Regions from separate parts of the Pseudomonas sp. NFX224 genome, predicted to be linked through region 1. Evidence: predicted binding sites of a transcription regulator. Region 1 holds the regulator's gene; each other region holds the start of a gene.
What was found. Region 1 encodes sigma-54, which starts transcription at its own class of promoters, with help from an activator protein. Its sites were predicted from a motif close to ANTGGCATNNANNTTGCTNT; they were not measured.

Region 1 (7,194 bases):
TGCTGCCTCGCCGTCGCAACCCCCTGCGCCTCATCATCATGGAGTCCACTGAAATGGCTTTTACCTTGCCTGCCTTGCCGTATGCCTATGACGCCCTGGAGCCGCACATTGATGCGCAGACCATGGAAATCCACTACACCAAGCACCACCAGACCTATATCAACAACCTGAACGCTGCGGTCGAAGGCACTGAGTTCGCCGAATGGCCCGTGGAAAAACTGGTGGCCGCTGTGCAGCAGCTGCCGGAAAAACTTCGCGCGGCGGTGATCAATCAGGGCGGTGGTCACGCCAACCATTCGCTGTTCTGGGAAGTCATGGCGCCTCACGGTGGCGGCAAACCCGAAGGCGCGCTGGCCAAGGCCATCGACGAGCATCTGGGTGGTCTCGACAGTTTCAAAGAGGCTTTCACCAAAGCGGCGCTGACCCGATTCGGCAGTGGATGGGCCTGGTTGAGCGTGACGCCGCAGAAAACGCTGGTCGTGGAAAGCAGCGGTAACCAGGACAGCCCTTTGATGAACGGCAATACGCCGATCCTCGGTCTGGATGTCTGGGAGCACGCGTATTACCTGCAATATCAGAACCGCCGCCCGGAATACATCAGCGCGTTCTACAACGTGATCAACTGGCCTGAAGTCGCAGCGCGCTATCAGGCTGCGCTGGTTTAAGTCTTCTAAAAAACAATCCAAGGCTGACTATGGGCACTGAAACACTGGCGATCGGAAGTGGACGAATGTTTCGTTACGCATTTGGATCGCTGCTTCTGCTGGCGGGCATGAGCTTGCTGGTTGCGCACGGGCTGGAATGGCTGGATCTGGAACCGAAGTTGTCGCGGGCGTTGCAGGGTGGTGCGATCTGCGCCCTCGGCACCGCGCTTGGGGCGGTGCCGGTGCTGGTGATCCGGCGCATGCCCCAGGCACTCAGCGATTCCTTGCTGGGCTTCGGTGCCGGAGTGATGTTGGCCGCGACGGCATTTTCGCTGATCGTGCCGGGCATTGCGGCGGCAGAGAACCTTGGCATGACTCCGTGGGCGGCCAGCGGCCTGATCTGCTTTGGCATCATGCTCGGTGCATTCGGCTTGTTTCTGGTGGATCGCAAAGTGTCCGGCGCGTCGCCGGAAGTGCTCATTGGCACTGTGGAGCACCCGGTGATTCCGCCGCGCATCTGGCTGTTCGTGTTCGCGATCATCGCCCACAACATTCCCGAAGGCATGGCTGTGGGCGTCTCGGCCGGTGGCGGCATGCCGGATGCCGACAGTTTGGCGATGGGCATTGCCTTGCAGGATGTGCCGGAGGGATTGGTCATTGCCTTGGTGCTGGCCGGGGCTGGGATGTCGCGGTTCAAGGCGTTCCTGATCGGTGCTGCTTCAGGTTTGGTCGAACCGGTGTTCGCGTTGTTGTGCGCGTGGCTGGTCAGCCTGGCCGAACTGTTGTTGCCTTTGGGGCTGGCCTTGGCGGCCGGGGCCATGTTGCTGGTGGTCACCCACGAAGTCATTCCCGAATCGCGTCGCCACGGTCATGAGAAACTGGCCAGCCTTGGATTACTGATCGGGTTCTGCTTGATGATGGTGATGGATACCGCATTAGGCTAGTTCACGGACTGTTGTAGCAGCTGGCGAAGCCAGCTGCTACCGGGTTATTCGCCTTCGTCGAAGTAGTTGTTGATCAGGGCCACCAGTGCGTCCATCGCTTCCTGTTCCTGCTCGCCTTCCGTGCTCAGATGAATTCTGGTGCCCTTGCCGGCGGCGAGCATCATCATTGCCATGATGCTTTTGCCGTCGACTGTAGTCTCTGGCGTGCGTCCGACCCTGATCGTGCAGTCCTTGAACTGACCGGCAACTCCAACGAATTTTGCAGATGCCCGGGCGTGCAGGCCCAGTTTGTTGATGATTTCGATTTCCAGAGCAGGCATCGCGATGTGAATCCTTTAGCTGAGGTCGCGGTGGCGAACCTGGACGTTCTTCAGAGATTGCTGCAGGGTCTTGCCCAAGCGTTCGGTCAGGTAGACGGAGCGGTGATGCCCGCCGGTGCAACCGATGGCAATAGTGACGTAAGCGCGGTTACTGGCGGCAAAGCGAGGTAACCATTTGAGCAGGTACGCGGAAATGTCCTGGAACATCTCCTCGACATCCGGTTGTGCCGCCAGGTACTCGGCAACCGGCTGATCCAGCCCGGACTGCTCGCGCAATTCCGGCTTCCAGTAGGGGTTGGGCAGGCAACGCACGTCGAACACCAGATCGGCGTCGACCGGCATGCCACGCTTGAAACCGAAAGATTCCACCAGGAACGCCGTACCGGGTTCCGGCTGGTTCAGCAGCCGCAACTTGATGGTATCGCGCAACTGATACAGGTTCAGGTTGGTCGTGTTGACCTTGAGGTCCGCGAGGTCGGCAATGGGCCCGAGCAGGCTGGTCTCATCGTTGATCGCCTCGGCCAGCGAGCGATTGGCGCTGCTCAACGGATGACGACGACGGGTTTCCGAAAAGCGTTTGAGCAAGGTTTCCTCATCGGCATCCAGGTACAGGACATCGCACTGGATGTGCCGGCTGCGGACTTCTTCGAGCAGCTCTGGAAACCGCGATAGATGGCTGGGGAGGTTGCGCGCATCGATGGACACGGCTACCAGCGGCTGTGACAGTTCCGTGTGAATCAGCGCGCGCTCGGCCAGTTCCGGCAGCAACCCCGCAGGCAGGTTGTCGATGCAGTAGTAACCGTTGTCCTCAAGAACATCGAGGGCGGTACTTTTACCCGAGCCGGAACGACCGCTGACGATGATCAAGCGCATGATTAATGACCGTTTTGCTCGTCCAGGACAACCTGATACAAGGCTTCATTACTCGGGGCGCTGCGCAGTTTTTCGCGCACTTCCTTGCGGTCGAGCATGCTGGCGATCTGGCGTAACAACTCCAGGTGCGCATCGGTAGCGGCTTCCGGGACCAGTAAAACGAACAACAGGTCGACCGGTGCACCATCGATGGCGTCGAAATCAATAGGGGCGTCAAGGTGCATCAAGGCACTGATGGGCGAATTACAGCCCTTGAGACGGCAATGGGGGATGGCGATACCGTTGCCAAAACCGGTTGAACCGAGTTTTTCACGGGCGACCAGGCTCTCGAAGACATCCTGCATGGCCAGATCCGGCACTTCGCGATGGATGAGGTTGGCAATTTGCTCAAGGGCTTTCTTTTTACTGCCGCCCGGCACGTTCACCAGGGAACGGCCGGGGGTCAGGATGCTTTCAAGTCGGATCATGGGTTGGGAGTGTTAACGACCGGTAGCGCCCTGGAGGAGGCTCTGGGTCTTTTCCTTATGCTTTTTGAGTTGTTTATCCAGCTTGTCGGTCAGTGCGTCGATCGCCGCGTACATATCGGTATGTTCCGCGTTTGCGACCACTTCATTGCCGGGAATATGCAGCGTGGCTTCGATTTTCTGCTTCAGCTTTTCGACCGTCATCGTGACCTGCACGTTGGTGATCTTGTCGAAATGTCGCTCCAATCGTTCGAGTTTTTCGCCGATGTAGGTGCGAAGAGGTTCGGTCACTTCCAGTTGGTGTCCACTGATGTTGACTTGCATACAGCTTCTCCTTCGTTGCCAGTGCATAAAGCGGCAGACCAGATGATCTGCCACTGGAACGCTGTGGCGTGGCTCTACATCAACCGCTTGCGTTCGCTCGAAGGCGCGATCCCCAAGGATTCGCGGTACTTGGCGACGGTGCGGCGAGCCACCTGAATGCCTTGTGCCTCCAGTAAACCAGCGATCTTGCTGTCACTCAACGGCTTTTTCTGATTTTCAGCAGCAACCAGTTTTTTGATGATCGCGCGGATCGCCGTGGACGAGCATTCGCCGCCCTCGGAGGTGCTGACGTGGCTGGAAAAAAAGTATTTCAGCTCATATATGCCCCGAGGGGTATGCATGAATTTTTGCGTGGTCACCCGGGAAATTGTCGATTCGTGCATGCCAACCGCTTCGGCGATGTCATGCAGGACCAGCGGTTTCATCGCTTCATCGCCGTACTCCAGGAAGCCGCGCTGATGCTCGACGATCTGGGTGGCCACTTTCATCAGGGTTTCGTTGCGGCTTTGCAGGCTCTTGATGAACCAGCGGGCTTCCTGCAACTGGTTGCGCATGAAGGTGTTGTCGGCGCTGGTGTCGGCGCGGCGCACGAAGCCGGCGTACTGGGCGTTGACCCGCAACCGTGGCACCGACTCCTGGTTGAGCTCCACCAGCCAGCGCTCGTTGTCCTTGCGCACGATCACGTCGGGGACAACGTACTCGGCTTCGGTGGACTCGATTTGCGAGCCCGGGCGCGGATTGAGGCTCTGGACCAGTTCGATCACCTGGCGAAGCTCATCTTCCTTGAGCTTCATGCGGCGCATCAACTGGCTGTAGTCGCGACTGCCGAGCAGGTCGATGTAATCGGTGACCAAACGCTTGGCTTCGGCCAGCCAAGGAGTTTTGGCCGGCAGCTGGCGCAATTGCAGCAGCAGGCATTCGCCCAGGTTGCGGGCGCCGATGCCGGCGGGTTCGAATTGCTGGATGCGGTGCAGGACAGCTTCGATTTCGTCCAGTTCGATGTCCAGTTCCGGATCGAAGGCTTCGAGGATTTCCTCGAGCGTTTCGTCCAGATAGCCCTGATTGTTGATGCAGTCGATCAGGGTGACGGCGATCAGGCGATCGGTGTCGGACATCGGCGCCAGGTTCAATTGCCACAGCAGATGGCTTTGCAGGCTTTCACCGGCCGATGTGCGGGTGGTGAAATCCCACTCGTCGTCATCGTTGCTCGGCAGGCTGCTGGCGCTGGTCTGGTAGACGTCTTCCCAGGCGGTGTCGACCGGTAGTTCATTGGGAATACGCTCGTTCCAGTCGCCTTCCTCGAGGTTATCCACCGTCGGGGCGCTTTCCTGGTAGGAGGGTTCCTGAATTTCGGTATTGGGCTTTTGTTCGGCGTTGTCGGCCATGGGGTCGGAGTTGTCGAAGTCGTCGCCTTCTTCCTGGCGTTCGAGCATCGGATTGGACTCCAGGGCCTCCTGGATTTCCTGTTGCAGGTCCAGGGTCGACAATTGGAGCAGGCGGATGGCCTGTTGCAGCTGCGGTGTCATCGTCAGCTGCTGGCCCATTCTCAAGACTAGCGATGGTTTCATGGCAGGGGCTTAACACCTTATTTGCCGGCGCACATGCGCCATCCACTACAGGGCGCCGGAGCGCCAAACATAAGCAAATTATATGCCCGAAATCGCAGTGTTTGCCTAGAGCGCTGTAACAATAAAAAACTATTGATTTTTTATCGAGACAAGCGCTTGGTCGACTAGCCGGGACACCTCAGCGCTTACAGGCGGAACTCATGACCCAGGTAGACTTCCTTGACCAGGTCGTTGGCCAGGATGGTTTCAGCGTCACCTTCGGCGATCAGCTGACCATCGTTGACGATGTAGGCGGTTTCACAGATATCCAGCGTTTCACGGACGTTGTGGTCAGTGATCAGCACGCCAATGCCCTTGGCCTTGAGGTGATGGATGATCTGTTTGATGTCGCCCACCGAAATCGGGTCCACGCCGGCGAAAGGTTCGTCGAGCAGGATGAATTTCGGGTTGGTGGCTAGTGCCCGGGCGATTTCCACGCGGCGGCGTTCACCACCGGACAGGCTCATGCCGAGGTTGTCGCGGATGTGGCTGATGTGAAACTCCTGCAGCAGGCTTTCCAGCTCCTTGCGACGACCGTCCTTGTCGAGTTCCTTGCGGGTCTCGAGGATCGCCATGATGTTGTCGGCTACCGAGAGTTTGCGGAAGATCGACGCTTCTTGCGGTAAATAGCCGATACCTGCCTTCGCACGACCGTGCATGGGCTGGTGACTGACGTCCAGATCGTCGATCAGCACGCGGCCCTGATCAGCCTGGACCAGGCCGACGATCATGTAGAAGCAGGTTGTCTTGCCGGCGCCGTTGGGGCCAAGCAGGCCGACGATCTGACCGCTGTCGATCGACAGGCTGACGTCGCGCACGACCTGGCGGCTCTTGTAGCTCTTGGCCAGATGCTGAGCTTTCAGAGTTGCCATTACTGGGCCTTTTGCTCGTCGGTTTTCTTTTTCGGCTGGATGACCATGTCAATGCGCGGACGTGCCTCGGTCACCTTGCTGCCTGTAGCGCGACCGGCGCTCGCCAGCTTCTTCTCGGTGTCGTAGACGATTTTCTCGCCCTGGGTGACGTTGTTGTCCTTGTCGATGACTTTGGCCTTGTCGATCAGTACGACGCGGTTTTGCGTGGCGTGGTACTGGATTGTCACACCCCAACCCTGAACCGGCTTGGTGTCGCCAGCCGTTTGCAGTTGTTCGAAGTAGGCCAGGTTACCGACCGACGTCACCACGTCGATGTCGCCACTCGGAGCTCGGGTCATGGTCACTTTATTGCCGGTAACCTTCATTGAGCCCTGGGTGATGATCACATCGCCCGTGTAGGTGGCAACGCCATTCTTGTCGTCCAGTTGGGCATCGTCGGCCTGAATGCGGATTGGCTGTTGTTGATCATCCGGCAGGGCCCAGGCGCTCACGCTTCCCAGTGCTGCGCCCAGACTGAGCAAAATAGGGAGGGTTTTAACGAGCCTCATACTGTCCTCTTACGTTCGATAGCAGGTGTATCCTGCTTTCTTTCAAATACGCTTTCATTCCCTTGCCAGTCGAAACACCGCCAGCGCCGTCGATTCTAACGTCTCGGTCGGTCTGCGCATATTGCTGTTGCGGGAACACCGTCATGCGGGTGGTGGTGATCAGGGTCCTACGGTTTTTCTCGTCGAAACGCGTAATGCGTACCGAATCGATCAGCTCGACCTGGGTGCCGTCAGGGTTGACTTCACCCTTTTCGCTCTGGACGTGCCACGGGAACTCGGTGCCGCGGAACATGTTCAGGTCGGGATTGGTCAGCAGGGTCACCTCGGACGCTTTCAGGTGTTCGACCTTGTCCGACGTCATTTCGTATTGCAGCCTGCCATCCGGCAGGAACTGCACGCTGTGGGCGTTGGTGGCGTAATAGTCGATCTCGCTGTTGTCGACTTGCACAACCGGCTTGTCGAGAAAGCGTTCCGGGCTGATGTTCCAGTAGCCGACCGCGGCGAAAATCGCCGCGATGCAACCGAACATCAGGATGTTGCGAATCTTTTTGCTCAGCATGTTTGGCTCACAGGTACGCGGCGTTGGCCGCATCGAGGC
Region 2 (7,194 bases), 2.8 Mb from region 1:
GGCTGGCCGGCAACGGTCGCGCGGACCCAGGCATCGTCGACCCGGGTTTGCGCTGAGACCTGCCACGCCATACCGATCAGGGACAGACCCAAAGCTATTTGTTTAACACGTGCAGCGCAAAACGAAGTCATCAGCAGACCTCCATGACGGTGAGCAAATCTTCTGCACACTCTTGAGCGGTAAGGGACGCGGACAGGCCCAGGCGCAGATTGCCCCGGGAGTCGAACACGAAACTGGTGGCGGTGTGGGACAGGGTGTAAGTGTCGCCGCTCGGAACCTTCTCGAAGAATACGCCGAACTCCTTGGCGGTGGCGGCGGTTTCTTCCAGCGTGCCGTACAGCGCCTCGAAACTCGGGTCGAAAGCCTTGACGTACTTGTCGAGCAGCTCGGGTGTATCGCGCTCGGGGTCGAGGGTGATGAAGATCACCTGCAGGCGCTCGCCATCGCGGCCCATCAGTTTTTTCGCCTGGGCGGCGCGGGCCAGCGTGGTCGGGCAGACGGCCGGGCATTGGGTGAAACCGAAGAAAATCATCGGCATCAGGCCCTGGTAGCTGCCCAGCATCCGGGTTTCGCCCTCGGTATCCTTGAGCTTGAAGGAACGACCCAGGATCTTGTCGCTCAGGTCCTTGCCGTACTTGAACGACAGCTTGCTGCTGTCATCGCAGCCGGCGAGCAGGCCAAGGCTCAGCAAACTCATGCCTTGCAGGACCGTGCGACGGGAATACAACGTACTCATTAAAAAAGCATCCTGTGTAGCGACAGATGGAACACAGTGCCTGACGGGTCAGACGAAAAAAAGCGCAAGGATGTTAACAAACTGTTGCCCATTGGCGCTTAATCGATGGCCGACCGGTCATGCGCCAAAAGGTCGCGGGTGCCGTGATACATGAACATACAAACGGCCCGCGGGCGGACACAGTGCAGATACATCCGTGGTGTTACATCGGGTGGTCGAAACCTCATTGAGAGCACCGCCATGTTCCGCAAATTGCAGCAAACCGCCCGATTCTTCAGCCAGAGCGCGCGTTTGATGGTGGGCGTCCCGGATTACGACAACTATGTCGCGCAGATGGCGATCAACCATCCCGGAGAGCCGGTGATGAGTTACGAGGCTTTTTTTCGCGAGCGTCAGGAAGCGCGGTTTGGACGTGGGAAATGTAATACGCGGTGTTGCTGACCCCTCGAACACCCTAACCCCTGTGGGAGCCAGCAGGCTGGCTCCCACAGCTTTTTTGCGCACTTTTAAAGCGCGATGATCGATAACGTGCACCAGTGCGAAGCGATTTTCTGAACCCTTTCCGCCTGCGAAATCACCCGCTGACGATCCCGCGCACTTTGCCAAAAGCCTTGCTGGCAGGGGCTCGGCACGCATCTTTCCGGCTCCTGCGCTCGACTGGCACAAACACTGCATTCACCTCCTCAGCGCCATCTGAAAAAGATGGACCGCCCACTCGGTCAACGATGATCGAACAACCGCACAGGTCGTGGGCACTCTCGGTGGATCAGGCATGGCCGTCTGGTTTCAACACCGCAAAAGAACAGGCAAAGACGCCTGGAACCGCAAGGTTTCAGGCGTTTTTTTTTGCTTTTTGAACCGTGATGGGCAGGTGTCATTTATGAATTCCAATGTAGCCGCGTTGAACAAGCATCAAACACTGATCGTGATCGGCAATGGCATGGTCGGGCATCATTGTGTCGAGCAGTTGATCGAGCGCGGTGCCCTTGACCGCTATCGGTTGCACGTTTTCAGCGAAGAGCCGATGCGCGCCTACGACCGTGTGCATTTGTCTGAATACTTTTCCGGTCGCGATGCCGAGTCGCTGGCGCTGAGTGAGGCGTCGTTGTATCAAACGCCGGGCGTCACGCTGCACTTGGGTGTGCCGGTGCTGGAAATCGATCGCGAGCATCGTCAGGTGATCACCGCGCAAGGCTGCGTTGCTTACGACAAACTGGTCCTGGCCACCGGCTCCTATCCGTTCGTGCCGCCGATCGAAGGTGCCGAAGGCGATTCGCGGCTGGTGTACCGCACCCTCGAAGACCTTGATGCCATTCGTGCTGCAGCGGCCAATGCCAAGCGCGGCGTGGTGGTCGGCGGTGGACTGCTCGGCCTCGAAGCGGCCAATGCCCTGAAAAGCCTGGGCCTTGAAGCGCACGTAGTGGAATTCGCACCGCGCCTGATGCCGGTGCAGTTGGATGACCTCGGTGGACTGGCGCTCAAGGCGCAAATCGAGCGGCTGGGCGTCGGTGTGCATCTGTCCCGCGCCACGCAATCGATCAGCGCCGGCGAAGAATTCCGCTACCGGATGAATTTCGCCAACGACGAATTCCTCGAAACCGATCTGATCGTGTTTTCTGCCGGTATCCGCGCACAAGACGCGCTGGCCCGCCAGTGCGCGCTGGAGATCGGCCCGCGCGGAGGCGTGGTGATCGACGACACCTGCCTGAGTTGCGACCCGAACATCTACGCCATTGGCGAGTGCGCCTCGTGGAACGGCAGCCTGTTCGGCCTGGTCGCTCCCGGTTACCAAATGGCCCGCAGTGTCGCAGCGCGTTTGTGCGATGACGCCGCCGAGCCGTTCCAGGGCGCGGACATGTCGACCAAGCTCAAATTGCTGGGCGTCGACGTCGGTTCCATCGGCGATGCCCACGCCAACACGCCGGGTGCGCGCAGCTATCAGTTCATCGACGAAACCACCGCCAGCTACCGGCGCCTGGTGGTCGACGCCAGCGGCAAGCACGTACTCGGCGCGGTGCTGATCGGCGACAACAGTTACTACGACACGCTGCTGCAATACATGCAGAACGCGATTGCCTTGCCATCGGAACCGGCGGCGTTGATCCTGCCGTCGTCCGAAGGTGCGCCGACCCTCGGCCCGGGCGCCTTGCCCGAAACGGCCACGGTCTGCTCCTGCCACAACGTGACCAAGGGCGCGATCTGCTCGGCCATCGACGGCGGCTGCACCGACCTCGGCCTGCTCAAGTCGCAGACCAAGGCGTGCACCGGTTGCGGCGGTTGCGCCGGGTTGCTCAAGCAAGTCTTCGAGCATGAATTGATTGCCCGCGGGGTCAGCGTCGACAAGAGCCTGTGCGAGCACTTTGCCTACACCCGGCAGGAGCTGTATGCGCTGGTGCGGGTGGAAGGGGTGATCACCTTCGAAGAACTGCTGGCCAAACATGGCCGTGGCCACACCGGTTGCGACGTGTGCAAACCGGCAGTGGGTTCGATCCTGGCGTCGTGCTGGAACCAGCCGATCATGGACCCGTCGCTGGTGCCATTGCAGGACACCAACGACACGTTCATGGCCAACATGCAGAAAAACGGCACTTATTCGGTGGTGCCACGCATTCCCGGCGGCGAGATCACCGCCGACAAACTGATCGCTATTGGCGTGGTGGCGAAGAAATACGACCTCTACACCAAGATCACCGGCGGCCAGCGCATCGACCTGTTTGGCGCGCAGTTGCATGAGTTGCCGGACATCTGGGCCGAGTTGATCGAAGCCGGTTTCGAAACCGGGCATGCCTACGGCAAATCGACCCGCACGGTGAAGTCTTGCGTCGGCAGCACCTGGTGCCGTTATGGCGTGCAGGACAGCGTGCAAATGGCCCTGACCATCGAAGACCGCTACAAAGGCCTGCGCTCGCCGCACAAGCTCAAGTTCGCGGTGTCCGGTTGCACCCGTGAATGCGCCGAAGCGCAAAGCAAAGACGTGGGCGTGATTGCCACCGAGAAAGGCTGGAACCTGTACATCGCCGGCAACGGCGGTATGCGTCCACGGCACGCCGAGCTGTTCGCCACCGATCTGGATGACGCGACCCTGATCCGCTACATCGACCGCTTCCTGATGTTCTACATCCGCACCGCCGACAAGTTGCAGCGCACCTCGGTATGGCGCGAAAGCCTGGAGGGCGGCCTGGACTACCTCAAGGATGTGATCATCCATGACAGCCTTGGCCTGGGTGCTGAACTTGAGTCGCAGATGCAATTGGTGGTCAATCGCTACGAATGCGAGTGGGCCAACGCTCTCAAGGACCCGGAAAAACTCAAGCGCTTCCGCACCTTCGTCAACGATAAACGCCCTGACCCGGACATCCACTTTGTTCAGGAACGCGGCCAACGACGCCCGATCATGGCCGCCGAACTCAACCTTATCCCTGTTACCGAGGAGATTGTCTGATGAGCCTTTCCAATACCCAACGCGTGGAAAATGTCGACGTCTGGCACTCGGTATGCAGCCAGCAGGACCTGGTGAACGATTCCGGTGTGGTGGTGTGGCTGGACGGCGCGCAGGTGGCGCTGTTTTACCTGCCGGGCGCGGAGGGCAAAAATCTCTACGCCATCGATAACCATGACCCGCAGTCCGGCGCCAACGTCATTGGACGTGGTCTGGTCGGCAGCATCAAGGGCGATCTGGTGGTGGCGTCGCCGATCTACAAGCAGCACTTTCGCCTGGAAGACGGCAGTTGCCTGGAATACCCGCAGCAGCGGTTACGGGTTTGGCCGGTGCGGTTGAATCAGGGCAGGGTGGAAGTCGGCGTGGCCTGAAGAAGGAGGATGTAGCAGCTGGCTCAGCCGGCTGCTACACATTTGCGTCAGGTCAGAATTTGAAGGCTTGTCGTCCTACGAGTAACCATTTCCCATCCTGTTTCTGCCAGATCTGGAAGTTCTCGATCTCGGTAGGAACTACCTCCGTACCCTTCAGCGCCTGAGCCGAGAAGTGATGGCGGACCAGCGCGACATCGCCGGAAACGGTGATGGTCTGGTTCTGCATCTCAAGGGTCTTGAACGCGCTTTTGCCGGTTTCGATATCGGCGATGAATTCCTTCTTGTTCTGGATCTTGCCGCTGGAATGCCCGTAGGTCAGGTTATCGGCGGTCAAGGTCTGAAGCTGCGTGATGTTCTTGTGCAGCATGGCGTCGGTCAGATGATCGACGGCTTGTGCAACATCGTTGTCGGGTGAAGAGGAGGCGGCGGCGACGTAGCCGCTGAACAGGCAGAGAAAACCAATCAGCACTTTGACTTTTTTCATGGGTGTTTCCTTGTTGTTGTAGGTCGTCGTACAACCTAGCAGATTTCTCCTGTAATGGAAGATGCGGGCAGTGGATTGATGGCGGGGCAGTTGTCGCAGTCGGTGGATCGTTTTCGTCTTTGAGGTGTGGATGAAAAGTTCGCAGCCTTCGGCAGCTCCAATGGAATGCGTCTCCCTGCAGGAACTGCCGCAGGCCGCGATCTTTTGACTTTAAAGGTACTTATCCGTCACTGCCCCCTCCGAAGCGCTGGAAACCGTCTTCGCATACTTGGCCAACACTCCGCGCTTGTACTTCGATTCCGGTCGCACCCAGCGGGTCTTGCGCTCGGCCAATTCAGCATCGGACACATCCACGGTGATTTGCCGGGTTTCGGCATCGATGGTGATCTTGTCGCCGTTCTCGATCAGCGCAATCGGCCCGCCTTCAAAGGCTTCCGGTGTGATATGGCCCACTACGAAACCGTGTGAACCACCGGAAAAACGCCCGTCGGTAATCAGCGCCACATCCTTGCCTAATCCCTTGCCCATCACTGCCGAAGTCGGCGAGAGCATCTCGCGCATGCCCGGCCCACCCTTGGGGCCTTCGTAGCGGATCACGATCACTTCACCGGGCTGCACTTCGCCATTGAGAATACCGGCCAGCGCACCTTCCTCACCGTGGTAGACCCGCGCCGTGCCTTCAAAGCGCAAACCTTCCTTGCCGGTGATCTTGGCCACCGCGCCGGTGGGGGAGAGGTTGCCGCGCAGCACCACCAGGTGCGAATCCTTTTTGATCGGCCGGTCGAAGGGCAGGATCACGTCCTGGCCTTCGGGGTAGTCAGGCACGTTTTCGAGGTTTTCAGCGAGGGTCTTGCCGGTGACGGTCAGCACATCGCCGTGCAGCATGCCGGCCGCGAGCATGCGCTTCATCAAGGGCTGAATGCCGCCGATGGCCACCAGCTCGCTCATCATGTATTTGCCACTGGGTCGCAGGTCGGCGACGACCGGGGAAATCTTGCCCAGTTCCACGAAGTCATCCAGCGTCAACTCGACATCCACCGCGTGCGCCATGGCCAACAGGTGCAGCACGGCATTGGTGGAGCCGGCGAGGGCGATCACCACGCGGATGGCGTTTTCGAAGGCTTTGCGGGTCATGATGTCGCGCGGTTTCAGGTCGAGCTTGAGCAACTCCATGACCTGCTGGCCGGCGCGGAAACTGTCCGAGGCCTTGTCGCTGCCGACCGCGTCCTGGGAGCTGGAGCCCGGCAGGCTCATGCCCAGCGCTTCGATGGCCGACGCCATGGTGTTGGCGGTGTACATGCCACCGCAGGAGCCGGGGCCGGGGATCGCCACTTCCTCGATTTGCTTGACCTGGATTTCGTTGATGTCGCCGCGTGCATGCTGGCCCACGGCTTCGAACACGGAAATGATGTCGGTGTGCCCGGCACCGGGGCGGATGGTGCCGCCATAGACGAAGATAGAAGGCCTATTGAGCCGCGCCATCCCGATCAGGCAACCCGGCATGTTCTTGTCACAGCCGCCCACGGTCACCAGTCCGTCGAAGCCTTCGCAACCGGTCACCACCTCGATGGAATCGGCGATTACCTCGCGGGATACCAGCGAATATTTCATGCCTTCGGTGCCGTTGGCGATGCCGTCGGAGATGGTGATGGTGTTGAAAATCACGCCTTTGGCGCCGGCGGCATTTGCGCCTTTTTCGGCTTCGATCGCGAGTTTGTCGATGTGCATGTTGCAGGGGGTGACCATCGCCCAGGTCGAGGCGATGCCGATCTGCGGCTTCAGGAAGTCTTCGTCGGTAAAACCCACGGCTCGCAACATGGCCCGGGCGGGTGCGGCTTCGACGCCGTCAATCACTTGGGAGGAGTACTTGCGCAGATAGTCTTTATCGCTCATGACGATGCACCCTTTGAGGCAAACAGCATCAGTATAGAGGCCCGGCAGCGAGTATCCGGACTAACCAGTCGGGAGCAGACGCGCGGGTTTGTCGTGACGTGATATTCTTTACGCCAACTTGGTTTGACCTATTCAGTTTTCCTGTCTTTGAGACGGGCGAACAGAATCACTGTCGCTCAAGTAGCTGAAGCCAAAAAAGATAAAAAGTCAGTTCAGTAGGGACATATAACGAGGGTCGATGCAACTAATCGGCCTTGTGTGCCCAGCCTGC
Region 3 (7,194 bases), 1.9 Mb from region 1:
GTGCGCAGGTCATTGAAGCCGTCCTTGCGCATCTGCTCTTCGATTTCAAGTGAGTTGCCTTCGGCCATGATCAATCGTTGCAAGTCCGCTGTGTTCTTCACCACTTCATAAATCCCCACTCGCCCTTTGTAGCCGCCGTTGCAGTGTTCGCAGCCGACCGGCTCATAGATCGTGAATGTGCCGATGCGTTCCTCGGGGAAGCCTTCCTTGAGCAGCGCCTCGCGAGGAATGTCGAGCGGCACCCGGCAATGGCTGCACAGCTTGCGCGCCAGGCGCTGGGCGATGATCAGGCTGACGGAGGTGGCGATGTTGAAGCCCTGGATGCCCATGTTCTGCAAGCGGGTCAGGGTTTGGGCGGCACTGTTGGTGTGCAGGGTCGACAGCACCAGGTGCCCGGTCTGTGAAGCCTTGATGGCGATTTCGGCGGTTTCCAGATCGCGGATTTCACCGACCATGATCACGTCTGGGTCCTGGCGCAGGAACGCGCGCAGCGCCTGAGCGAAATCCATCCCCTGCTTTGGATTGACGTTGACCTGGTTGATGCCTTCCATGTTGATTTCCACCGGGTCTTCAGCGGTGGAAATGTTGATGTCCACGGTGTTGAGGATGTTCAGCCCGGTGTAGAGCGACACGGTTTTGCCCGAGCCGGTAGGGCCGGTCACCAGAATCATGCCCTGTGGCTGCCTGAGCGCGGCCATGTACAGGTCTTGCTGTTCAGGCTCGTAGCCGAGGGCGTCGATGCCCATTTGCGCGCTGGAGGGATCAAGAATCCGGATCACCACTTTCTCGCCCCACAGGGTCGGCAAGGTGTTGACCCTGAAGTCGATGGATTTGCTTTTGGACAAGCGCATCTTGATCCGCCCGTCCTGGGGTTTGCGGCGTTCCGAGATGTCCAGGCTGGCCATGACCTTCAGCCGCGCGGCGATACGGTTGGCCAACTGGATCGGTGGCTTGGCGACTTCCCGCAGCATGCCGTCGGTACGCATCCGCACGCGATAGATTTTCTCGTAAGGCTCGAAATGCAGGTCGGAAGAGCCGCTTCTTATCGCGTCGAGCAACATTTTATGGACGAAGCGCACCACCGGCGCGTCATCGGCATCCTGGCCGACGATGGCGTCCTGACGTTTGTCATCGGCGGTCTCGATGTCCAGGCCGTCGAGGTCAACGTCGGCCATGTCTTCCAGGCCGGTGCCATGGCTGTCGAAGAATTTCTCGATGGCCTCGCTGAGCTTGTCGTCCTCGACCAGAATCGCTTCGGTGGTAAGCCCGGTGCTGAACTGGATGTCGTTGATGGCCTGGTGATTGGTCGGGTCGGAAATCCCCACAAACAGTTTGTTGCCTCGGCGCCACAGGGGCAGCGCATGGTGCTGGCGGACCAATTTCTCGCTGACGAGGCCCTTGGGCTGAATCTCCTTGTCCAGGGCATGGAGGTCCAACAGGGCCATGCCGAAGTGTTCCGAGGCGATCTCGGCGACCTGGCGGCTTTTGACCAGTTTGTTCTGCACCAGATAGCTGACCAGGGAGATGCGGTTGCGCTGGGCTTGCTGGGACGCCTGTTGTGCACTTTTGTCAGTGAGCAGCTCGGCCAGGACCAATTGCTTGGCCAGACCGCTGAGAGCGATGTCATTCATTGGGATACCGGACGCAGGCAATTCATGACTTATAGCCTAGTCAAGCAATGGAGCCAAACCAGTGGTAGTGAGGTGACAAAAAGCGTCAGATAGTGCGGATCCAGGGAGTAGGAAAGGGCGTCGCAGACTGCACGGCCCCCGTCTATAGGGGGCATGGGGTTTGGCATGGGCTGTGCTGCGACAGGTACAGATCATGAGATTTCGACTCATGCACGGAGGCTGTCTATGAACACTCAAAAAGGTTTTACCCTGATCGAGTTGCTGATCGTGGTGGCGATCATCGGGATTCTCGCGACGTTTGCGATACCGGCGTATTCCAAGTATCAGGCGCGGGCCAAGGTGACGGCGGGGCTGGCGGAGATTTCGGCATTGAAAGTGCCGTTCGAGGACATTATCAATCAGGGGACCGACCCTGATTTGACCAAGGTGGGTGGGACGGCGGCCACCTCCAACTGCACGACCACGGCTTCGGGTAAAGCGGCTGATGGTACTGGCACCATTGGATGCACGATCCTCAATGCACCGGGCCCGGTACTGAATAAAACCATTACCCTTTCGCGTACGGTGTCGGGCTGGACGTGCGCTACGACCGTGGATCAGGAATACGCGCCGAAGGGCTGCACAGGGGTTGCTCCGAAAGCTTGATTCATCCCTTTTCATACCTGATACCCCGCCTGTGGCGGGGTATTTTTTTGCTCGCAGTCCAGAATGTCGAGTAAATGAGAAAACCTCCAACAATTCATGGCCTTAGGCTTTGCTGAAAACCCGCAACTTGCATGTAGATAAAGTTCAACTCATGCATTTTGCACGAATCCGCAAAATAGTCTTTTTGATAACTGATTGATTTATAACGATTAATTATCTGTCTCAAACTTGGCACAGCGTTCGCACTATCTCTGGTAACCCTGCTGACAAGAACCCAGCAGACTTTCCAGAAAAACAGGAGTTACTCGTATGAAGAAGTTCGCTATCACTGCCGCTGCTGCTACCGCGTTGACCCTGACCATGGCCAGCGCTGCATTCGCCCAGACCACCCAGGCTACCCAAGCTCCAATGACCCTGGCGGCGGGTGAAATGACCAAGGCAACAGAAGCCACTTCCGATACCTGGATCACTACCAAAGTCAAAGCCGACCTGGTCACCGAAAAAGGTATCCCAGGTACCGACATCAAAGTCGAAACCAACAAAGGCGTTGTTTCCCTGTCGTCCACCGTTGCGGTAACCGACGCTCAGAAAACCACCGCCGTGGCGATCGCCAAGAAAATCAAAGGCGTCAAGGCGGTCTCCGCTGACGGCCTGAAAGCCGAGTAAGGCAAGGCTTCTCGCCTGAACCGGGAGAAGGCGCGGTAGACGGGCCAAGTCATACGTCTGCCGCATCTCATGAGTTCATGCGAACGGCCATAAGGAAGTGGCCATTACAGGCCCCGGCATTCGTGTCGGGGCCTGTTCTATTTGCAGAGCAAAAGATCTTCAGTTACCGCGCTTGCTGGTGATCTGCACCAATCGATTCCCTTCGAATCGCAAGTACTGATACATCCCGCCGTTCGGCCCGTAGGTCCATTCCTCGACCTGAAACTCTTCCCGTCGATTGACGCTGCGCTTGTAGCCCAGCAGATCACGGCTGACCGGTTCACCGCATTTGTGCAGCACCTCGCTCGACCGGTCGCCGACGCTGATCAGTTGGCTGCCACAACGCACGGTGTCCGCTGCCGAGGCCTGGCTCGCCGCTGTTGCCAGTGCCAGTGCCAGTGCGAGCAGCAGCCGAGCACCCATCACTCAGCGTCCAGATGCATCGGCGTCACGACCTTGCCGTCCTTCTCCGCTTCGCCCAACTGCGCATCGATGAAGTACACACGATCATCGGCCAGTTGGCCTTTGTCGACCAGATAGTCTTTGATGCTGCTGGCGCGGTCTTGACCCAACTGGCGCAGCAGCACATCGCTGGAACTCCAGAACTGGATCACGCCTTCGCGCATTTTCGCCGTGCGATCTTCCTTGCCCAGGTCCTTCCATTCAGCGGGCGGCTGAGCCTTCAGGCGTGTGCGGTAGATGCCTTCCAGCAGCGGACCTTTTTCGCTGTCCGGAACGTCCAGCAATGAAGCCTGGGCCGGAACCTTGTCGCCGCGACGCTGGAGCATCTTGTAGTAGTTGTACTGGTATTCCCGTTCCAGACGTTGCTCGGCGATCAGCGGACCGTCGCTGCTCTTGGCCGCCGTACCTTCGATTTCCAGGCGCAGGGCAGGGCGCTCTTTCAGCGCCTTGCTCAGCTTGTCCAAAGCGCCTTCGGCGTCCTTGCTCAAGTCGCTTGAGCCAGGTGCAAACGACACGCTGCCCAGATCTTCCGAGCCGCCACCGGATACTAATCCACCAATGAGTTTGAACGGTGCGGCAGCGGCCTTCACGATCAGGTTACGCAGGGTCTGCCAGACAATCGGCATGACGCTGAACTGCGGGTTGTTCAGGTCGCCGGTCACCGGCAGCTCGATGGAAATCTTGCCATCGACGTCCTTGAGCAAAGCGATCGCCAGTTTCAGCGGCAGGCTCACGGCATCCGGGCTGTCGACTTTCTCACCCAGTTGCAGCTGCTCGACCACGACTTTGTTTTCGGCTTTGAGCTGGCCCTTGGTGATCTGGTAATGCAGGTCGAGATTCAGCCGGCCCTTGCGGATGCGGTAACCGGCGAATTTGCCGGAGTAAGGCGTCAACGTGGTCAGTTCCACGCGTTTGAAGCTGGTGGCGATGTCGAGGCTGGACATCGGATCGAACGGGTTGACCGCACCTTTGATGGTCACCGGTGCATAGCGGTCGACCTTGCCTTTGACGTCGACACTGGCCGGCTTGGCCTGGCGACTGTCGATGGTGCCGATCTGCCCGTTGAGTTGCTGGATTGCGGTGGCGAAGTTCGGCGTCAGGCTGAAGTCGGCGAAGTTGGCCGAACCGTCATTGATGACAATCCCGCCAATGTGGATGCCCAGCGGCTTCTCTTTGCTGGCGCCGGGTTTGGCGGCGGCGGGTTTGGCGCCTGTGTCGGCCGGTTGCGGAATCAGCAGGTCATCGATGTTGGTGGTGCGGTCATCGTTGATCATGAAGCGCGCATAAGGTTGCAGCAGGTTGACCTTGTCAATCGACAGGCTGTCGCCATGCTGATAATTCAGGCCTTCGACCATCAATTGTTGCCACTTGAGAAAGTCGCGGGTTTTCAGGGTATCGAGGGTATGCAGTTGATCGACCTGAGCGCGGCCAGTGACGCTGAAAGCCAGCGGCTCGGTGCTTTTCAGGTTGACCGCCAGATCGCTGCCGAGCATGCCGCTGCGCAGCTCAAGGCGAATGAACGGGCTGATGTAGGACTGGGCGACACGCAGGTCGATATCCTTGGTCTGCACGTTCAGTTTGGCGCTGACCGGCGCCAGATTGACCTCGCCTTCGGCGATGAGCTTGCCTTGTTTGCCCACGCCGGTGTCGAGCTTGAGGCTGAAGGGCGAGCCGTTGAGGCTGTCGAACTTCTGCAAGTCGAGATTCAGCGGGCCCAACTCCAGTGCCACGGCGGGTTGTGCTTTGCGGTCCGCGAGGTGCACTTGGTAATTGCGCAGTTGCACGTCATTGAGCAATACCTGCCAAGGCTTGCTTGGGGCCGTTTCTGCTTTCGGCGAGTCGGCGGCAGCCGGAGTGCTGACGGGTTCGGCGTTAGCCTTGGCGGCGGGTTTGGACGGCTGACTGGCAAACAATTTCTGCCAGTCGAGTTGGCCATCGGCTTCCAGCGCGGCCCAGGTTTCCAGTTTGTGGCTGCGGATCTTGCCGACCACCACTTGCTGCTTGGCCAGGTCGATGGTGGTTTCGCTGACGTCCAGTCGTTCGAGTTTCACCAGCGGCCGACCGTCCGGGGCCTTGATGGCGAAGGGCGCGATGGTGGCCGAGACGTTGCTCAGCAGCAGTTCGGTTTCCTTGGACAGATTGAGTTTGTAGTCGGTGCTGATGCTCATCACGCCGCTTTCGAGGTCCAGAGGGACCGCGTCGCGCACATAGGGCCAGAAGGCTTTCATCTTGCCGTCGGTGATTTTCAGCTTACCTTCGGAGGCCAGCGGGATCAGGCTGAAGTTACCCGTCCAGTCGATCTGCCCGCCGTTGGGGCCGATGGCCACGAGGGTCATGTTGGCGCTGTCTTCGGGCAGGGTGCTGAGGTTCTTCAGCTCGAAATCGAGTGTGTCGTAGAGAAACTCGATGGGCTCGCTGGGCCTGGCATCTTCAAAGTGCACGGCACCGCCGGCCAGTTTGATGCTGTCAATACGCAGCGGGAACGGCTTGGCGTCCGGATCGGCGGGTGTCGGTTCGCTGGCCGGTATCTTGAACAGCCCGAGCAGGTTGAGTTTGCCGTCCTTGCTGAAGAGGATTTCGGTTTTGGACTTGTCCAGTTCGATTTCCGACAGATGCAACGCTTTGGTCCACAGGCTGTCGAGTTGCAGGTTGGCGTAAAGGCGCTCGAAGCCGACCTGTTCCTTGCCTGGCTCGCCAATGTTCAGGCCCCAAAGGGTCACTTCAAGGCTGAACGGGTTGAGTTCGATGCGCTGGAGCGTGGCAGGCGTCGTGGCGTAGTTGGCCAATTGCTGGTTGGCGATGCGCAGGGCGATGCCCGGCAAAATCAGAAAGCCCAACAAGCTGTAGAGCGCCAGAGCAGTCAACAAGGCGCCAATGGCGCGAATCAATCCTTTGTACATGCGTGGCTTCATCTGTCTGAATCGGAGTGCCTTGGAGTATGGCACGCGATTCCGGTTCCGAAACAAACAGCCTGTTCAGGAATTATCAGATTTGTCTGACACGCATCAGAGCTGAAGAATCAGGGTTTTCAGTGGTGGCTGTTGATCCATTGACGGGAAATCGGCGCCCGGTTTCATCACGGTCCACTCACGCACAGGGCGCCCGGCTTTCTCTGCGCAACGCAAAACCTGTTCGCGCCAGTCGTCCATGCTGACTTTTGCCAGGTTGTTGCAGCAGATCAGCACGCCATTGTCGGCGGTGGTCAGCAGGGCGGGTTTGAGCAGGCTCTGGTAGTCGCGCAGCAGGTCGACGGTGCCGAACGCGCTCTTGGCCCAGGCGGGTGGGTCGAGCAGCACCAGATCGTACTGGCGCTGTTCCAGGCGCTGATAGCTCGGCAGTTTCTGCCCGCGGCGCTGGCTGATGGGCAGGCCGGCCAGTTGGCGGATGGCCGGGAAGTAATCGGACTGGATGAAGTCCATGGTCGGCAATTGCGGGTTGAGCAAGCCGTTTTCACGACCGACCGCCAGGTTGCCTTCGGCGAAGTCCAGGTTGCACACCTCACGGGCGCCACCCGCCGCAGCACTGAGGCCAACACCGCAGGTGTAGGCGAACAGGTTCAGCACACTTTTGTTTTTGCTGTGATCCTTGACCCAGCCACGGGTGTTGCGCAGGTCGAGGAACAGCAACGGGTCCTGCCCGGCGTGACGGCCGCGAACGCGGTAGTTGAGCCCCCACTCGTGCCCCACCAAATCCTGCAGCGCCGCTTCGTCGGCGCGGTAGACAGTGTCTTCGCGGTCGATGCGTGAATTGC
Region 4 (7,194 bases), 990 kb from region 1:
CCGGTGAACACCGCCGCTTCCCAGTTCAGGCAGGCCTGACGCAGGCGTTCCCCGAGGTTCTGGTAGAGGTAGAGCAGGCTCGCCTCGTCGCCCAGACGCTCGCCGTACGGAGGGTTGCAGATCACCAGGCCTTTCTGGTTCTGGTCCGGACGCGGCTCGAAGGTCGCGACTTCGCCCTGGTAGATCTTGATCCACTCGCTCAGGCCGGCACGCTCGACGTTGTTGCGGCCTGGCTGAATCAGGCGTGGGTCGGCTTCGTAACCGCGAATCCACAGCGGCGGCTTGGCCAGACCGGCAGCGGCGCGCTCGGACGCTTCTTCGTGAAGCTTTTTCCACAGCGCCGGGACGTGCCCGAGCCAGGCGGTGAAGCCCCACTGCTCGCGACGCAGGTTCGGCGCGATGTCGGCGGCGATCATTGCTGCTTCGACGAGGAACGTACCCACACCACACATCGGGTCAGCCAGTGCGCCGCCTTCGGCCGCGATGCGTGGCCAGCCGGAACGGATCAGGATGGCGGCCGCGAGGTTTTCCTTCAGCGGTGCCGCACCTTGCTGCAGGCGATAGCCGCGCTGGTGCAGGCTGTGGCCGGAGAGGTCGAGGGAGAGGATCGCTTCGCCGCGGTCCAGGCGCAGGTGAATGCGCAGGTCCGGGTTGAGCTTGTCGATCGACGGACGGTCGCCCTGCGGGGTGCGCAGTTTGTCGACGATGGCGTCCTTGACCTTCAAGGCGCCGAAGTGGGTGTTGTCGATGCCGGAGCCATGACCGCTGAATTCGACGGCCAGGGTGCCGTCGTTGAGCATATGGTCTTGCCACTCGATGTCGAGTACGCCGTGATAGAGGTCTTCAGCGTCTTTCATCGGGAAACGCTTGAGCACCAGCAGCACCCGGTTGGCCAGACGCGACCACAAGCACAGGCGATAAGCGGTTTCCATGGTGGCCATGCCGCGCACGGCAGAGGTGTGCTCACGTGCTTCCTCAAGGCCAAGCCCGACGGCTTCCTCGATGAGCAGGCCTTCAAGGCCTTTTGGGCAAGTGAGGAAGAGTTCGAAACGATCGGACATGAGGATTTCAGAGCCTTTGGCTGAGTGGACCGGCAACGCATTGCCGGCCCGGTTTTCAATCAGGTGCTTTTCTCGAAGAGCGCCCGCGTGGCACGAAGGTGTGCCGTTCCACCCCTGCTGCCCGGGTTAAGTGAGCTTAGATGCAAGGACAGATAAAAAAGTTGATGCAACAAATTGTCTTAAGTCGACCCTTCGTCGAATAGTCCCTTTGCGCAACAGGAGCCATTCTCAGCAAAGGACTAAGCCGACCATCCAACGCAGCGCCGATCATACCGGGGTTTGCCTAAAAAATACGCAGCGAACATCAGGTTACTTATGGCGTTAGCACATGAACAGTTACGTCCTTATGACAAAACGATCATTCCCTCGATGTGACGCATTGGTTAGAACTCAACACAGGTTGGCGCCGCAATGACGTCAACACCTTGGCTCGTCACGCCGGCAACGAGCCCCCCAATGGCAGAGTTTTTCTGCCTGACCTCAATAGAGGTCGACGCGATACCTACAGTCAACAAGTGAGGGCAACACCCTATGAGAAGACTTAAGCGTGATCCGTTGGAAAGAGCATTTTTGCGCGGATATCAATATGGCGTTGGTGGCAAATCCCGTGAGCTTTGCCCATTTACTCTACCGTCGGTACGTCAAGCCTGGATTAACGGCTGGCGAGAAGGACGCGGCGACAACTGGGACGGTATGACCGGCACTGCGGGAATCCACAGACTCAACGAACTTCACGCCGTCGGCTAATTACAGGGCACAACACTCCGACACGACAATCTGATTTTGTACTGAATTAACCACGCACGTCCCATCCGGACGGCGGGCTCCGGCCCAGGGGCTCCTTTAAAGGAGCCCTTTTTTATGCCTGATGAAAATGCGATTCCTGTAGGAGCGAGCTTGCTCGCTCCTACAAAGGATCAGCGCAGAGCAGCGATCGCGTCTACCGACTCACGAATCAACGCCGGGCCTTTGTAGATGAAGCCCGAGTAGATCTGCACCAGGCTCGCACCCGCGGTGATTTTCTCCGCCGCATGTTTGCCTTCAGTGATGCCACCCGCCGCGATGATCGGCAAACGACCACCCAGCTCCGATGCCAGCACTTTCACGGTGTGCGTGCTCTTGTCGCGAACCGGTGCACCGGACAAACCGCCCGCCTCGTCACCATGTTCCATGCCTTCGACGCCGACGCGGCTCAGGGTGGTGTTGGTGGCGATCACCGCGTCCATGCCGGTTTCGATCAACGCTTGCGCGACCTGCGCGGTTTCTTCGTCGGTCATATCCGGAGCGATCTTGATCGCCAGTGGCACGTGTTTGCCGTGACGCAGCGCCAGTTCCGCACGGCGCGTGGCCAGGTCGGCCAGCAATTGCTTGAGCGAGTCACCGAATTGCAGGCTGCGCAGGCCCGGCGTGTTCGGCGAACTGACGTTGACCGTCACATAGCTGGCGTGGGCGTAGACCTTGTCCAGGCAGATCAGATAATCGTCGACCGCACGCTCGACCGGCGTATCGAAGTTCTTGCCGATATTGATCCCCAGTACGCCCTTGTACTTGGCTGCTGCGACGCGGGCCAGCAGGTGATCGACGCCAAGGTTGTTGAACCCCATGCGATTGATGATCGCCTCGGCTTCCGGCAGACGGAACAGGCGCGGCTTCGGATTGCCTGGCTGCGGACGCGGGGTGATGGTGCCGATTTCGACAAAACCGAAACCCAACTGGGCAAAGCCGTCGATGGCCGCACCGTTCTTGTCCAGACCCGCCGCCAGCCCTACAGGATTGGGGAAGTCCAGGCCCATGACATTCACCGGCACATTCGCCGGCGCCTTGCACAGCAAGCCGTTGAGCCCCAGGCGTCCGCCCGCGCCGATCAGGTCCAGGGACAGATCGTGGGAGGTTTCCGGGGAAAGTTTGAACAACAGCTGACGGGCCAGGGTGTACATGGGCGGTTTTGACTCGATTGGCGGCGAAATGAGGCGGCGATTATAGCCGGGCATGGGGGGCGCTAGCGAGGCGCAACGATAAAAACAGCGGGCGATGGCATATGCCTTGCACCCGCTCAGTCATCAGCACACAGGCCAACGGCGGAAAGTGTGCAAGGACAATGGCGTCGTCACCCGGCCTGGCTTGTAGAAGGGCCTGGGACGACGTTTTTTTTGAAGGTGCGAAATCGATGAACGAACCATCAGCAGGCCCTCTGGCCTGGGTCAATGGCAGCGATGCCCCGGAAAAGACCGAAATCAACCTCGGCTTCATGGCACTGAGCGACTGCGCCTCGGTGGTGGTGGCCGCCACCCAGGGTTTCGCCCAGCCTTACGGCCTGACCCTGAACCTCAAGCGCCAATCATCCTGGGCCAACCTGCGGGACAAACTGGTCAGCGGTGAACTCGATGCCGCCCACAGCCTGTACGGCCTGATCTACGCCGTGCACCTGGGCATCGGCGGCGTGGCCCCGACCGACATGGCGGTGCTGATGGGGCTGAACCAGAACGGCCAGAGCATCAACCTCTCCCATGGCTTGCAGGGCCTTGGCGTGACCGGTCCTGAAGCACTTCACCGGCACGTGCACCAAAATCGCCCAAAACTGACGTTCGCCCAGACCTTTCCAACCGGCACCCACGCCATGTGGCTGTATTACTGGCTCGCGAGCCAGGGCATTCATCCGCTGCTGGATGTCGACAGCGTAGTGGTGCCACCGCCGCAAATGGTCGCGCACCTGCAAGCGGGGCGCATCGACGGCTTCTGCGTTGGCGAACCGTGGTCCGCCAGTGCGGTGCAACAGGATCTCGGCTTTACCCTGGCGACCACTCAAACCATCTGGCCCGATCACCCGGAAAAAGTCCTCGGCTGCACCCGCGCCTTCGTCGAGCAATATCCCAACACCGCCCGAGCGTTGGTGATGGCGATCCTGGAAGCCAGCCGCTTCATCGAAGACAGCACCGAGAATCGTCGCAGCACCGCGCAATTGCTCAGTGCCCCCCAGTACCTCGACGCACCGCTTGAATGCATCGAACCGCGCCTGCTGGGCGACTACGCCGACGGTCTGGGCAATCGCTGGCAAGACCCACACGCCTTGCGCTTCCATGGCGCTGGCGAGGTCAACCTGCCTTACCTGTCCGATGGCATGTGGTTCATGACCCAATTCCGTCGCTGGGGTTTGCTGCGCGACGATCCGGATTACCTTGCGGTGGCCCGTCAGGTCCAGCAACTAGACTTGTATCGAGAAGCCGCCAGTGCCGTCGGTGTCGCATCGCTGGGTAAAGAGAAGCGCAGCAGTCAGATGATCGACGGCAAAGTCTGGGACGGCTCTGATCCGGTCGGCTATGCCCGCAGCTTCAAGCTGCACGCCATGAGCGATAGCTCGCCCCGACTCGCCAGCCGCTGACAGGAGACTGCGAACATGTTGCGTATCCTGCTGATCAACGACACCGCGAAAAAAGTCGGACGTCTGAAAGCGGCCCTCACCGAAGCCGGATTCGAAGTGATCGACGAGTCCGGGTTGACCATCGACCTGCCCCAACGCGTCGAAACGGTGCGTCCGGATGTGATTTTGATCGATACCGAGTCACCGAGCCGTGATGTCATGGAGCAAGTGGTGCTAGTCAGCCGCGACCAGCCACGCCCCATCGTCATGTTTACCGACGAACACGACCCCGACGTGATGCGCCAGGCGATCAAATCCGGGGTCAGTGCCTACATCGTCGAAGGCATTCACGCACAACGCTTGCAGCCGATTCTCGACGTGGCCATGGCGCGCTTCGAAAGCGACCAGGCCCTGCGCGCGCAACTGCACGCCCGCGACCAGCAACTGGCCGAGCGCAAGCGCATCGAGCTGGCCAAGGGGCTGCTGATGAAAATGAAAGATTGCAACGAGGAAGAGGCCTACACCCTGATGCGCCGCCAGGCCATGAGCCGCCAGCAGAAGCTGATCCAGGTGGCCGAGCAGATCATTGCCATGAGTGAATTATTGGGTTGACCCGACAACGATCGGCATGTGGCACAGATCTGGCTAAGTAATCACCACAGGTAACCAACGGCGGTTGCCCAATCTACGACAAAGACGTCGCTCACCTCATTTGCCTCCCGGCAAATCAGGTGGCGGCGTTTTTTTGTTTTGGCTCCCGTTCGAGACTCCTATTCAGTTTGAGGTGCGCGATGAATTCAAGCTTCTGGAAATCCGGCCATACCCCGACCCTGTTCGCGGCCTTCCTCTACTTCGACCTGAGCTTCATGGTCTGGTACCTGCTCGGCCCCTTGGCGGTGCAGATCGCCGGTGACCTGCACCTGACCACCCAACAACGAGGGCTCGTGGTGGCCACCCCGATCCTGGCCGGGGCGATCCTGCGTTTTGTGATGGGCATGCTGGCTGATCGCCTGTCGCCAAAAACTGCGGGCCTGATCGGTCAAGTGATCGTGATCTGCGCGCTGTTCGGCGCCTGGAAACTCGGCATCCACTCTTATGAGCAAGCGCTGCTGTTGGGGCTGTTCCTCGGCATGGCTGGCGCGTCCTTTGCCGTTGCCTTGCCGCTGGCCTCGCAATGGTATCCGCCACAGCATCAAGGCAAGGCGATGGGCATTGCCGGTGCGGGTAACTCGGGCACCGTGCTTGCCGCACTGATTGCGCCGGTGCTGGCCGCCGCGTTTGGCTGGAGCAATGTGTTCGGCTTCGCCCTGATCCCGCTGATCCTGACCCTGATCGTCTTCGCCTGGCTGGCCAAAAATGCTCCTGAGCGGCCGAAAGCCAAGTCGATGGCCGACTACTTCAAGGCCTTGGGTGACCGCGACAGTTGGTGGTTCATGTTTTTCTACAGCGTGACCTTTGGCGGCTTCATCGGCCTGGCCAGCGCCCTGCCCGGCTACTTCAACGACCAGTACGGCCTGAGCCCGGTGACCGCCGGTTACTACACCGCCGCCTGTGTGTTCGGTGGCAGCCTGATGCGCCCATTGGGCGGTGCACTGGCCGACCGTTTCGGCGGTATTCGTACCCTGTTGGGGATGTACACGGTCGCCGCGGTTTGCATTGCAGCCGTCGGTTTCAACCTGCCAAGTTCCTACGCAGCCCTGGCACTTTTCGTGTGCACCATGCTCGGTTTGGGTGCAGGTAACGGTGCGGTTTTCCAATTGGTTCCGCAGCGTTTTCGCCGCGAGATCGGCGTGATGACCGGTCTGATCGGCATGGCTGGCGGCATCGGTGGCTTTGCCCTCGCGGCGGGCATGGGCGCGATCAAACAAAGCACCGGCAGCTATCAGATGGCCTTGTGGTTGTTCGCCAGCCTCGCGGTTCTCGCCTGGTTCGGTCTGCACGGCGTGAAACGCCGCTGGAGAACCACCTGGGGTTCGGCTGCCGTGACCGCTGCGCGGGTCTGAGGTCTGAATGAGCCTGCAACTGAGTTTTGCCGAAGCCAGCGCCATCGGCCCTCGCGAAGAGAACCAGGACGCCTTGCGCCTGGTCACGCCGGCCCCGGCACTGGCGGCCAGCAAAGGTTACTTGTTCGCCATCGCCGACGGCGTCAGCCAGTGCGCCGATGGTGGCTTGGCCGCCCGTTCGACATTGCAGGCCCTGGCACTGGATTACTACGCCACCCCGGAAACCTGGGGGGTAGCACAAGCCCTGGATCGCCTACTGCTGGCGCAGAACCGCTGGTTGCAGGCCAACGGTGGCGGGCAACCGCTATTGACCACTGTGAGCGCTCTGGTGCTGCGTGGCAGGCGATTTACCCTGGCTCACGTCGGCGATTGTCGGGTGTATCGCTGGCACGGGGATCAATTGCAGCGAGTCAGTGAGGATCACGTCTGGGATCAACCGGGCATGCAGCATGTGCTCAAGCGGGCCTTGGGCCTGGATCAACACCTGGTGCTGGATTTTCTCGACGGTGAGTTGCGCCTTGATGAGAGCTTTGTGCTGCTCAGCGACGGGATCTGGGCGGTACTGGGCGACACCGCGATTGCCGCAATTCTGCGTGATCAGCCGGATCTGCATAGCGCTGCGCAAACGCTGGTCAACGCCGCGCACCTGGCCGGCAGTCAGGATAACGCTAGCGCCTTGCTGGTGCGGGTCGATGCCCTCGGTGAAACCAGCATTGGCGATGCACTGATCCACTTGCAGCAATGGCCGCTGCCGCCGGCACTGAAACCGGGA

Region 2: nirB (nitrite reductase large subunit NirB) is a predicted target of sigma-54. The motif match lies at 1,393-1,412, and genes of this name have one in related genera.
Region 3: ACNYC6_RS17955 (pilin) is a predicted target of sigma-54. The motif match lies at 1,791-1,810, and genes of this name have one in related genera.
Region 4: ACNYC6_RS04485 (CmpA/NrtA family ABC transporter substrate-binding protein) is a predicted target of sigma-54. The motif match lies at 3,092-3,111, and genes of this name have one in related genera.

What each region holds. Positions count from the first base shown of each region.
Region 1 is NZ_CP183416.1:2,024,342-2,031,535, reverse strand. It holds gene ACNYC6_RS09225 (hypothetical protein) at 1-52, shown strand, start outside; gene ACNYC6_RS09220 (superoxide dismutase) at 54-665, shown strand; gene ACNYC6_RS09215 (ZIP family metal transporter) at 695-1,588, shown strand; gene ACNYC6_RS09210 (HPr family phosphocarrier protein) at 1,633-1,908, opposite strand; gene rapZ (RNase adapter RapZ) at 1,924-2,781, opposite strand; gene ptsN (PTS IIA-like nitrogen regulatory protein PtsN) at 2,784-3,248, opposite strand; gene hpf (ribosome hibernation-promoting factor, HPF/YfiA family) at 3,261-3,569, opposite strand; gene ACNYC6_RS09190 (RNA polymerase factor sigma-54) at 3,644-5,137, opposite strand; gene lptB (LPS export ABC transporter ATP-binding protein) at 5,323-6,048, opposite strand; gene lptA (lipopolysaccharide transport periplasmic protein LptA) at 6,048-6,596, opposite strand; gene lptC (LPS export ABC transporter periplasmic protein LptC) at 6,583-7,155, opposite strand; gene ACNYC6_RS09170 (KdsC family phosphatase) at 7,163-7,194, opposite strand, start outside.
Region 2 is NZ_CP183416.1:5,815,849-5,823,042, forward strand. It holds gene ACNYC6_RS26645 (copper chaperone PCu(A)C) at 1-131, opposite strand, end outside; gene ACNYC6_RS26650 (SCO family protein) at 131-736, opposite strand; gene ACNYC6_RS26655 (YbdD/YjiX family protein) at 977-1,177, shown strand; gene nirB (nitrite reductase large subunit NirB) at 1,617-4,178, shown strand; gene nirD (nitrite reductase small subunit NirD) at 4,178-4,546, shown strand; gene ACNYC6_RS26670 (nuclear transport factor 2 family protein) at 4,599-5,030, opposite strand; gene ilvD (dihydroxy-acid dehydratase) at 5,241-6,923, opposite strand.
Region 3 is NZ_CP183416.1:3,948,773-3,955,966, forward strand. It holds gene pilB (type IV-A pilus assembly ATPase PilB) at 1-1,631, opposite strand, end outside; gene ACNYC6_RS17955 (pilin) at 1,857-2,276, shown strand; gene ACNYC6_RS17960 (BON domain-containing protein) at 2,586-2,942, shown strand; gene ACNYC6_RS17965 (DUF2845 domain-containing protein) at 3,102-3,404, opposite strand; gene ACNYC6_RS17970 (DUF748 domain-containing protein) at 3,404-6,355, opposite strand; gene ACNYC6_RS17975 (class I SAM-dependent rRNA methyltransferase) at 6,449-7,194, opposite strand, start outside.
Region 4 is NZ_CP183416.1:1,031,826-1,039,019, forward strand. It holds gene rlmKL (bifunctional 23S rRNA (guanine(2069)-N(7))-methyltransferase RlmK/23S rRNA (guanine(2445)-N(2))-methyltransferase RlmL) at 1-1,061, opposite strand, end outside; gene rmf (ribosome modulation factor) at 1,593-1,808, shown strand; gene ACNYC6_RS04480 (quinone-dependent dihydroorotate dehydrogenase) at 1,979-2,998, opposite strand; gene ACNYC6_RS04485 (CmpA/NrtA family ABC transporter substrate-binding protein) at 3,229-4,440, shown strand; gene ACNYC6_RS04490 (ANTAR domain-containing response regulator) at 4,456-5,031, shown strand; gene ACNYC6_RS04495 (nitrate/nitrite transporter) at 5,211-6,422, shown strand; gene ACNYC6_RS04500 (protein kinase domain-containing protein) at 6,430-7,194, shown strand, end outside.